One region of the Pseudomonas stagnisoli genome, then DNA from elsewhere that is predicted to be linked to it. Evidence: predicted binding sites of a transcription regulator. Region 1 holds the regulator's gene; the other holds the start of a gene.
The links. The regulator FliA, encoded in region 1, starts transcription of late flagellar genes. The targets are predictions, from matches to a motif close to CTAAAGTTTNNNNNNNNNNNGCCGNTAA.
Positions count from the first base shown of each region.

Region 2: the regulator FliA is predicted to act here: its motif matches at 1,930-1,957, upstream of ACOAPY_RS04520 (methyl-accepting chemotaxis protein).

Region 1 is NZ_CP184361.1:2,553,311-2,558,092, forward strand. It holds gene ACOAPY_RS12225 (chemotaxis protein CheA) at 1-594, opposite strand, end outside; gene ACOAPY_RS12230 (protein phosphatase CheZ) at 624-1,412, opposite strand; gene ACOAPY_RS12235 (chemotaxis response regulator CheY) at 1,432-1,806, opposite strand; gene fliA (RNA polymerase sigma factor FliA) at 1,887-2,633, opposite strand; gene fleN (flagellar synthesis regulator FleN) at 2,630-3,463, opposite strand; gene flhF (flagellar biosynthesis protein FlhF) at 3,562-4,782, opposite strand, start outside.
Region 2 is NZ_CP184361.1:939,399-944,180, forward strand. It holds gene ampD (1,6-anhydro-N-acetylmuramyl-L-alanine amidase AmpD) at 1-210, shown strand, start outside; gene ampE (regulatory signaling modulator protein AmpE) at 207-1,028, shown strand; gene ACOAPY_RS04515 (ROK family protein) at 1,029-1,916, opposite strand; gene ACOAPY_RS04520 (methyl-accepting chemotaxis protein) at 2,098-4,128, shown strand; gene ACOAPY_RS04525 (TatD family hydrolase) at 4,190-4,782, opposite strand, start outside.

The DNA of each region.
Region 1 (4,782 bases):
GTGCAGCTGATCAAGCAGCGCCTCGAATTCGTCGTCGGTGATCTCATCGCCGCCACTTGCTGCCGGCACTTCGGCCACAGGCTGCTCGTCGATGGCATCCAGCAGCTGTTCGAATTCGTTGTCGGTGATGTCGTCATCGCCCGCTGGTGCCTCAGCGACAGGCTCGGGCTCAGGCTCAGCTTCGGCGGCCAGCTCCTCGGCGCTCTCCGGCTCGGCCAGACGCGAAAGCGCCGCCAGCAGTTCGGGGGACGCAGGAGTCGGCTCGGTGCGTTCGCGCACCTGGCTGAACATCTCGTTGACCGAGTCCAACGCCTGCAGGACCACGTCCATCAACTCGGCGGTAACGCGGCGCTCGCCCTTGCGCAAGATGTCGAACACGTTTTCCGCGATGTGGCAGCACTCCACCAACTCGTTGAGCTGGAGGAAGCCCGCACCGCCCTTGACGGTGTGGAAGCCGCGGAAAATGGCATTGAGCAGGTCCATGTCATCGGGTCGGCTTTCCAGCTCGACCAGTTGTTCGGACAGCAACTCAAGAATTTCGCCGGCCTCTACCAGGAAGTCCTGGAGGATTTCTTCATCGGCGTCGAAGCTCATCGGTGCGCTCCAAAGGCTCTGTTAGAGCCCTAAAATCCAAGGCTGGACAGCAGATCGTCGACATCGTCCTGACTGGACGCGACGTCTTCACGCTTATCGGCATGTATCTGCGGACCTTCACCCCTGGAAGGCTCTTTTTGTTTTTGTTGCTCTGCGCGCAACTCATCCATGTTGTGCTCGATGCCGGCGAAACGATCAACATGGCTGGCCATCAGCATCAGCTTGAGCAGATCGCGCTCCACTTCGGTGACCAGCTGGGTCACGCGCTTGATCACCTGCCCGGTGAGATCCTGGAAGTCCTGCGCCAGCAGGATGTCGTTCAACTGCCCGGAGAGTTTCTGACTGTCACGTTCGCTGCGCGCCAGGAACAGCTCGATCCGCTTGGCGAGGTCACGGAAAGCATCGGCCCCCATCTCGCGACGCATGAACTTGCTCCACTCGGCAGACAGGCTCTTCGCTTCATCACCCAGATCGTTGACCAGCGGAGCGCTCTGCTCGACCAGGTCCATGGTGCGGTTGGCGGCCTTCTCGGTCATCTGCACAACATAGGAAAGTCGCTCGGTAGCATCGGTAATCTGCGAGATTTCCTGGGCATGCGGATTGTGCGGATCGATCTGAAAATTGACGATCGCGTTGTGCAGCTCTCGCGTGAGTTTGCCGATCTCCTGGTAAAGGCCATGATCACGGGCTTTGTTGAGCTCATGAATGAGACCTACCGCATCGCCGAAACGTCCCTTCTCGAGACTTTCGACGAGCTGGGTGGCGTGTTGCTTCAGGGTCGATTCGAGTTCGCCCAGATGTGAATCATCGTGTGCCATAGCGCCCTCGCGGCGGACATCAGCCGTTAACCCGTTCGAAGATCTTCTCGATCTTCTCCTTAAGCACCTGGGCGGTGAACGGCTTGACCACATAGCCGTTCACGCCGGCCTGGGCCGCCTCGATGATCTGTTCACGCTTGGCTTCCGCAGTGACCATCAGCACCGGCAGAGTCTTCAGGCGTTCGTCAGCACGCACTGCACGCAGCAGGTCAATGCCGGTCATACCGGGCATGTTCCAGTCGGTCACCAGAAAATCGAAACTGCCGCTTTGCAGCATCGGCAATGCCGTATTGCCATCGTCTGCTTCCGCAGTATTGGTGAACCCCAGATCACGCAGGAGGTTCTTGATGATCCGTCGCATCGTCGAGAAATCGTCAACGATGAGGATTTTCATGTTCTTGTCCAAGTCGACCTCCGTACAGTCTAAACACCGCCAGTGTTCCGACAGTGTCGCAAATCATGGAACCGGCTGGCTCAGCTGACCCGCCAATCGCCCAGCCTGGCCCGCAAACGCGCGGCACACTGGCTGTGCAACTGGCTGACCCGGGACTCGCTGACCCCCAAGACTTCGCCGATTTCCTTCAAATTCAGTTCTTCGTCGTAGTAAAGCGACAACACCAATCGCTCACGCTCTGGAAGATGGGCGATGGCGTCGGCCAATGCCGCCTGGAATCGCTCGTCCTCGAGGCCACTCAAGGGCCCACTGTGACTACTGCCGACATCCTCACTCAGCCCGCCATGCTCGCCGTCCTGAACCAGATCATCGAAGCTGAACAGGCGGCTGCCCAGAGTATCGCCAAGAATGCCGTAGTAATCTTCGAGACTCAATTGGAGTTCGGCCGCAACCTCTTGATCTTTAGCGTCTCTTCCAGTTCGAGCCTCGATCACGCGAATGGCATCGCTGACCATACGGGTATTGCGATGCACCGAACGTGGCGCCCAATCCCCCTTGCGTACCTCGTCGAGCATGGCACCGCGGATGCGAATGCCGGCATAGGTCTCAAAGCTCGCGCCCTTGCTGCCATCATACTTTTTTGACGCCTCCAGCAGACCGATCATGCCTGCCTGCATCAGGTCGTCGACCTGGACGCTGGCCGGCAGGCGTGCCAACAGGTGATAGGCGATGCGCTTGACCAGAGGCGCGTAGCGCTCGATCAACTGGTGCTGCGAGTCCTGCGCCTGCGCCTTGTTGTACATGCGAAGTCCACTGGCTGCTGTCATACCGCCGTCCCCGCGATCGGCTGCTGCACCAGACGCTCGACGAAAAACTCCAAGTGGCCACGCGGATTGGCCGGGAGTGGCCACGTGTCAACTTTCTGAGCAATCGCCTTGAACGCCAGTGCGCACTTCGAGCGCGGGAAGGCTTCATACACCGCGCGCTGTTTCTGCACGGCCTTGCGGACGGATTCGTCGTAGGGAACGGCGCCGACGTACTGCAAGGCCACGTCGAGAAAACGATCGGTTACCTTGGTCAGCTTAGCAAACAGATTGCGTCCTTCCTGCGGACTGTGGGCCATGTTGGCCAGAACGCGGAAACGGCTCATGCCGTAGTCACGATTGAGCAGTTTGATCAGTGCATAGGCGTCGGTGATCGAGGTCGGCTCGTCGCAGACCACCACCAGCACCTCCTGAGCGGCGCGCACGAAGCTGACCACGCCATCACCGATGCCGGCAGCCGTATCGATCACCAGCACGTCGAGGTTGTCACTGATATCGCTGAAGGCCTGAATCAGCCCGGCATGCTGCACCGGAGACAGCTGCACCATGCTCTGCGTACCCGAGGCCGCCGGCACGATACGGATGCCGCCGGGCCCCTGCAGCAGTACGTCCTTGAGGTCACACTCGCCGTTAATCACATCGGCCAGGGTCCGCTTGGGGGTCAGTCCGAGCAGAACGTCGACATTGGCAAGACCGAGGTCGGCGTCCATCAGCATGACCCGGCGACCGAGGTCGGCCAGTGCCAGCGACAGATTCACCGACACATTGGTCTTGCCGACGCCGCCCTTGCCGCCAGTCACCGCGATCACCTGTACGGGATGCATACTACCCATGTTCTTCTCTTTACCTTGTCTTGCCTGGTCTGGGCTGGTCGGACAACTTCACCGACCCCTTCCTACACACTAGAACGCCTTGTCCGCCGTCGCCTGCCCTACCCCGCACGGCGCGGATGATAAAAGCCCGCGAACATATCGGCCATGGCTTCTTCGCTCGGATCTTCAGCAGTCTGCAGGCTCACGGCACGGCTCACCAACTGATGACTGCGCGGCACCTGCAAATCGTCCGGAATCTTCGGCCCATCTGCCAGATAGGCTACCGGTAGATGCTGGCTGATAGCCAGTCCCAGCACCTCGCCAAGGTTGGCCGCCTCGTCAACCTTGCTCAGGATGCACCCGGCCAGGCCGCAGTGCTTGTAGCTGTGGTAAGCGGCCTTGAGCACCTGAGCCTGGCTGGTGGCTGCCAAAACCAGATAGTTCTTGGCCTTAAGGCCGCGCACCGCCAGACTGTCCAGCTGCTGGCGCAGCGCCGGATCGTTGCCCGGCAGGCCGGCGGTGTCGATCAGAATCACTTTCTTGCGCGCCAGCGGCGCCAGCGCCTGAACCAGCGACTGCCCAGGTTCAACCTGAGTCACCGGTACGTTGAGGATACGACCGAGGGTCTTGATCTGCTCCTGGGCGCCAATGCGGAAGCAGTCCATGCTGACTAGGGCAATGCTCTGCGCGCCATATTTCAACACGTAGCGTGCCGCCATCTTGGCCAGCGTGGTGGTCTTGCCCATGCCGGCCGGCCCGACCAGCGCGATTACCCCGCCCTCCTCCAGCGGCTCCACCGCCGGGGTCCTGATCGCATGGGCCAGGTGAGCCAGCAGCATGCGCCAGGCCTGCTTCGGCTCAGCGACCTTGGCCACGCGCTCCAGCAAAGCCTTGGACAGGTCGGCAGGCAGGCCCATACGCTGCAGGCGGCGCCACAGGTTGGCCTGCTGTGGCTTGCGGTTCTGCAACTGGCCCCAGGCGATGGAACCCAACTGCACTTCGATCAGCTCGCGCAAGCCGTGCAGCTCGAAGCGCATGGCATCGAGGGCATGCTGATCGACCGGCGCCGCCGCAGCACGAGCCGGCTGCGACTGGGCGGCGGCAACCGGGCGTTGCACCTTGACCGCAGTGACCGGCAGTTCAGGCGCGATCAGCGACTCGTTGGCGAACAGCTGGCGGTCCTTGCGCTCGTCAGCCACCGCGCGAATGGTCAGCTCCGCCTGAGCGTTGGCGATCTTCGCCTGGGTCTTGCGCAGCTCGGCCTCCAGGGCCGGGTTGGGCGTACGCGCCGGGGTAGCCGGCTGGTAATCCAGCGCCGCGGTCAGCTCCACGCCGCCGGC
Region 2 (4,782 bases), 1.6 Mb from region 1:
GAAGGCACCGACGAGATGCCATTCGAAGACGCCCAGTACCGGGCCTTGGTCGAGCTGACCCAGGTGCTGTTGGATGCCTATCCTGAAATGAGCGCCGAGCGCATCTGTGGTCACAGCGATATCGCGCCGGGGCGCAAGACCGACCCCGGCCCCTGTTTCGACTGGGCGCGCCTGCGCGCCGCCCTGCAGCATGAGGAGAGTGGAAGATGAACTTTCTGGTGTTGTTGCTGGTGCTGTGGGTGGAGAAGTTTTCCGCCGGGCGCTTGCGCATCCAGCAGGACGGCCCCTGGCTGCAGTGGCTGACGGCCAGTTCGGGGCGCTCGCCCTGGTCCACCCTGGCCCTGGCGGTGTTGCTGCCCGTGGCCCTGCTCGGGTTGCTGGTGCTCGCGCTCGAGCCGCTGGCCTACGGCTGGCTGTTGTTGCCGGTGCATCTGCTGGTGCTGGTCTACAGCCTGGGACGCGGCGATCTGCTGGCGGAGCTGGGGCCATTTCGCGACGCCTGGCGCCGGGGTGATGAGCAGGCCGCTCTGCATGTGGCCGAGCGTGATCTGGGGCTGGTGGCCGATGCCGAGGCCGAGTTGCTCGAACGCGTGCGTGCCTACGAGCTGTGGCAGGCCTACCAGGGCTTTTTCGCGGTGATCTTCTGGTACGCGTTGCTTGGGCCGCTGCCGGCGCTGGCCTATCGCCTGCTGGCGCTGACCGCGGAGCGGGCGAGCGATACGGCGGTGGCCGAGCGCGCGGCGCAGCTGCGGCATGCCATGGACTGGCTGCCGGTGCGGGTGCTGGCGGCCAGTTTTGCCCTGGTTGGCAATTTCTCCGCCGTCAGCCATGCGGTGCTGCATGACCTGCTCGCCTGGGATATCCCCGCCGCGCAACTGGTGGCTCGTGCCGGTGTCGCCGCTGCCGAGGTGGGCGAGGCGCAGCCCGGTGAGGCGGGAGTCGCCAGCCTCGACGAACTGTGGCAGCTGCTGATCCGCGCCGCTGTACTCTGGTATGCCGCCTTCGCCGTGTGGATCCTGCTGCTCTAGTTACTCGGGCCACAGCCAGGCGGCACCGCGCACGCCGCTGGAGTCGCCGTGGCGGGCCTGGACCAGGCGGGTGTTGACCTGGTCCGAGAACACATGGCGCACCAGCAGTGGCGGTACCTCGCGGTACAGCGCGGGGATGTTGGACAGGCCGCCGCCCAGCACTATCACGTGCGGGTCGAGGATGTTGATCACTGAGGCCAGCGCCCGCGCCAGCTGTTCACAGTACCGCGCCAGCGCCTGAGCTGCGGCGGGTTCGCCGCCCGCTGCCGCCGTTGCCAGCTCGCGTGCGTTCAGTCCCAGGTTGCTGCGGGCGGCCCAGCCGGGGCCACTGAGAAAGGTTTCGATGCAGTCGTCCAGGCCGCAGTAGCAGCGTCTGGCCGGGCCGTCGGTCGCGTTGCGCCAGGGCAGGGCATTGTGGCCCCACTCGCCGGCGATGGCGTTGGGGCCGTTCAGCAGCCGGCCATGGATGGCGATACCCCCGCCGACGCCGGTGCCCAGAATCACCCCGAAGACGCTGTCGGCACCGGCGCCGGCGCCATCGCTGGCCTCGGACAGGGTGAAGCAGTCGGCGTCGTTGGCCAGGCGTACCGGCCTCTCCAGCAGGCGCTCCAGGTCGCCCTGCAGGTCCTGGCCGATCAGACAGGTGGAGTTGGCGTTCTTGATTCGCCCGTGGTCCGGCGAGCGGGTGCCGGGAATGCCGACGCCGACGGTGCCGCTGGCACCCAACTCCATCTCTGCTGCCTGGACTAGACTCATGATGGTCAGAAGCGTGGAGTGGTAGTCACCCTGCGGGGTAGGCAATCGCCGCCGCAGCCGCTCTGTGGAGCCCTGCAGGGCAATGATTTCCGTCTTGGTACCACCCAGATCAATGCCGAAGCGAAGAGACATGCGCATTCTTAACCTTAAGTTACACAGACCGGCGCCGATATCCGGTATACAAGCGGTGGGGGAGCTGTGCCTGGCAAATGGCCAGCCCCGCTAGAATTCAGAAAGCCACGACACCTTGCCGTTCAAGCGACCAGCCTTCTCCCGGCTGGCATACAACAATAATGGCAACAGGAGACGTCTAGTGAATAGCGTGTTGTACCCTGCCATCGCGCTGATGAACCGCCTGAGCTTCGGCATGAAGTTCAGCCTGATCAGCGTGCTGTTCTTCCTGCCCATGCTGGTCACCAACTACTACTTGGTGCGCGAATCCTACGACGCCTTCGTCGATACGCGCACCGAGCTGCAGAGCCTGGAGCTGCTCAAGCAGAGCCAGAAGATGCGGCAGGAGCTGGAGCGGCTGAACGATCTCTACGAGATCAATGCGGTGCTCGGCCAGTCCGGCGAGGCGGACAAGCTCGCGGCACTGATCGCGCCTCTGGAAAAGAGTATCTCCGAGACCCTGAACGCCTTGACCTCGCCCAGCGATGACGCGCAGAAGATCGAGGAGTTCAATGCCCAGCGCGACGCCATCAAGGCGGCGCTCGACGCGGTTGCTGCCGAGTCGTCGCTGCGCAGCAAGGCAGGTCTGGTGGTCAAGGCGCTGGACAACGCCGAAGTCTTCATCAAGTTCGTTGCCAGCCAGTCCGGCCTCAGCCAGGACAGCGACCTGACCGTGCGGCAGATGGCCGAGTTGCTGACCACGGCCACGCCGCCGGTGACCGAGGCGCTGAGCAAGGGGCGTGCACTGGGTTCTTACTCGCTCGGCCAAGGGATTCTCGGCTCTTCCGACAGCACCAAGCTCGACGAAATGCTCGCCCAGCTGGAGCAGTTGCACGCCGAGTACGGCTTCAAGCTGCAGAGTGCGCTGGATGGCAATGCGCGTGCGCGCAACGAGCTGAGCACGGCAGCCGAGGCCAGCCGTGCCTCGCTGACGGAGGTCAGCGGGGTACTGGAAGAGCAGCTGCTCATGGCCGACAGCCTGGACGCGCCGTGGCAGGGTTTCTTCGATCAGCTCAGCACCGCGATCGACAAGACCTACACCTTCAACGACCAGATGCTTGGCTTCCTCGACCACGAGCTGAGCCAGCGTCTGGAGGGCAAGCGTACGCAGATGGTGCTGCTGGTGGTGGCCCTGGTGTCTGTGTTCCTCGCCATCGGTTACCTCTATGGCGCGTTCTACGTTTCCACCCGCGCCACCCTCAAGGGCTTTGGCAGCACGCTCAATAAGGTGGCTGCCGGGGATATGACGGTGAGCGTCAACGTGCGCAGCCAGGACGAGCTGGGCGAGCTGGGCGAGGTTTTCAACGGCACCGTGGCGAAGATCCGCGACCTGATCGACCTGGTCGGCCAGACCGTGGTCGAGGTGGAGCGCCAGGCGGACCGCGTCGAGCTGGTGTCCGGCGAGAGCAGCCAGGCCGTGACTGCCCAGCGCGGGCAGATCGAGCAGGTCGCCACGGCAATGAACGAGATGTCCGCCACTGCCCAGGAGGTTGCGCGCAGCGCAGCTGCGGCGGTGAGCAGTGCGCAGAGCGTCAACGACGAGACGGTCAGCGGTCGCGCCATGGTCGAGTCGCAGGTTGGCAGCATCCAGCGTCTGGCCAGCGAGATCGACCAGTCGGTCGGTGTGATCAACCAGCTGGCGGCCGACAGTGCGGCGATCAGCCAGGTGCTGGATGTGATCAAGGGTATCGCCGGACAGACCAACCTGCTGGCTCTGAATGCCGCCATCGAGGCCGCGCGTGCCGGGGAGCAGGGTCGCGGCTTCGCCGTGGTGGCCGACGAGGTGCGCAACCTGGCCAAGCGCACCCACCAGTCCACCGAGGAGATCGAGCAGATGATCGGTCGCCTGCAGAGCGGCGTGGGCGCCACCGTGACCGCCATGAACGGCAGCCACCAGATGGTGGAGAACACCGTCAACCAGTCGGCTCAGGTGCAGCAGGCGCTGGAGAATATCCTCGGCGCGGTCGGCATGATCGTCGACCAGAACCAGCAGATCGCCGCCGCCGCCGAGCAGCAGACCGCCGTGGCCCACGATATCGACATGAACATCGTCGAGATCAACCAGGCCGGCGAGCGCACCGCCGAAGGCGCGGTGCAGACCGAACAGGCCAGCCGCCAGCTGTCCGATCAGGTGGCGCGGCTCAAGGAGCTGATCAGCGCGTTCCGCGTCTGATAAGTCCTGTGCAATGTGCAAGGCCCGCCATTTGGCGGGCCTTGTTGTTTCCAGGGCTACCTCAGTCCCAGCCGAACAGCTCGGCGGCATTGCGGCTGCTGACGGCGGCCAGCTCTTCAGGCGTCACCCCGCGCAGTTCGGCCAGTGCCGCGCAGATGTCCGGCAGGTGTTCGGGGCTGTTGCGCAGGCCGGGGTACATGGCCGGGGCCATGTCCGGCGCGTCCGTCTCCAGCACGATGGTATCGGCCGGCAACTGCGCCACCACCTTGCGCAGGCGCAGGGCCTGCGGCCAGGTTGGCGCGCCACCCAGGCCCAGCTTGAAGCCGAGGCGCAGGTACTCGCGGGCCTCCTCGTAACTGCCGGCGAAGGCGTGGATGATGCCGCCGCGCTTGAGCCGGTGGCGCTTGAGCGTGGCAATGGTGGCGGCATGGGCGCGGCGTACATGCAGCAGGGCGGGCAGCTCGAACTCTGCCGCGAGCCTGAGTTGGGCCTCGAACAGCTCCTGCTGGCGCTGACGGTCGAGCGTTTCGATGAAGTAGTCCAGGCCGAATTCGCCGACCGCACACAGCCGCGGGTGGTCGGCCAGGCGCTGCAGCCAGGCGTGCAGCTCGTCCAGGTGCTCGGGGCGGTGCTGGTCGAGGTAGACCGGATGCA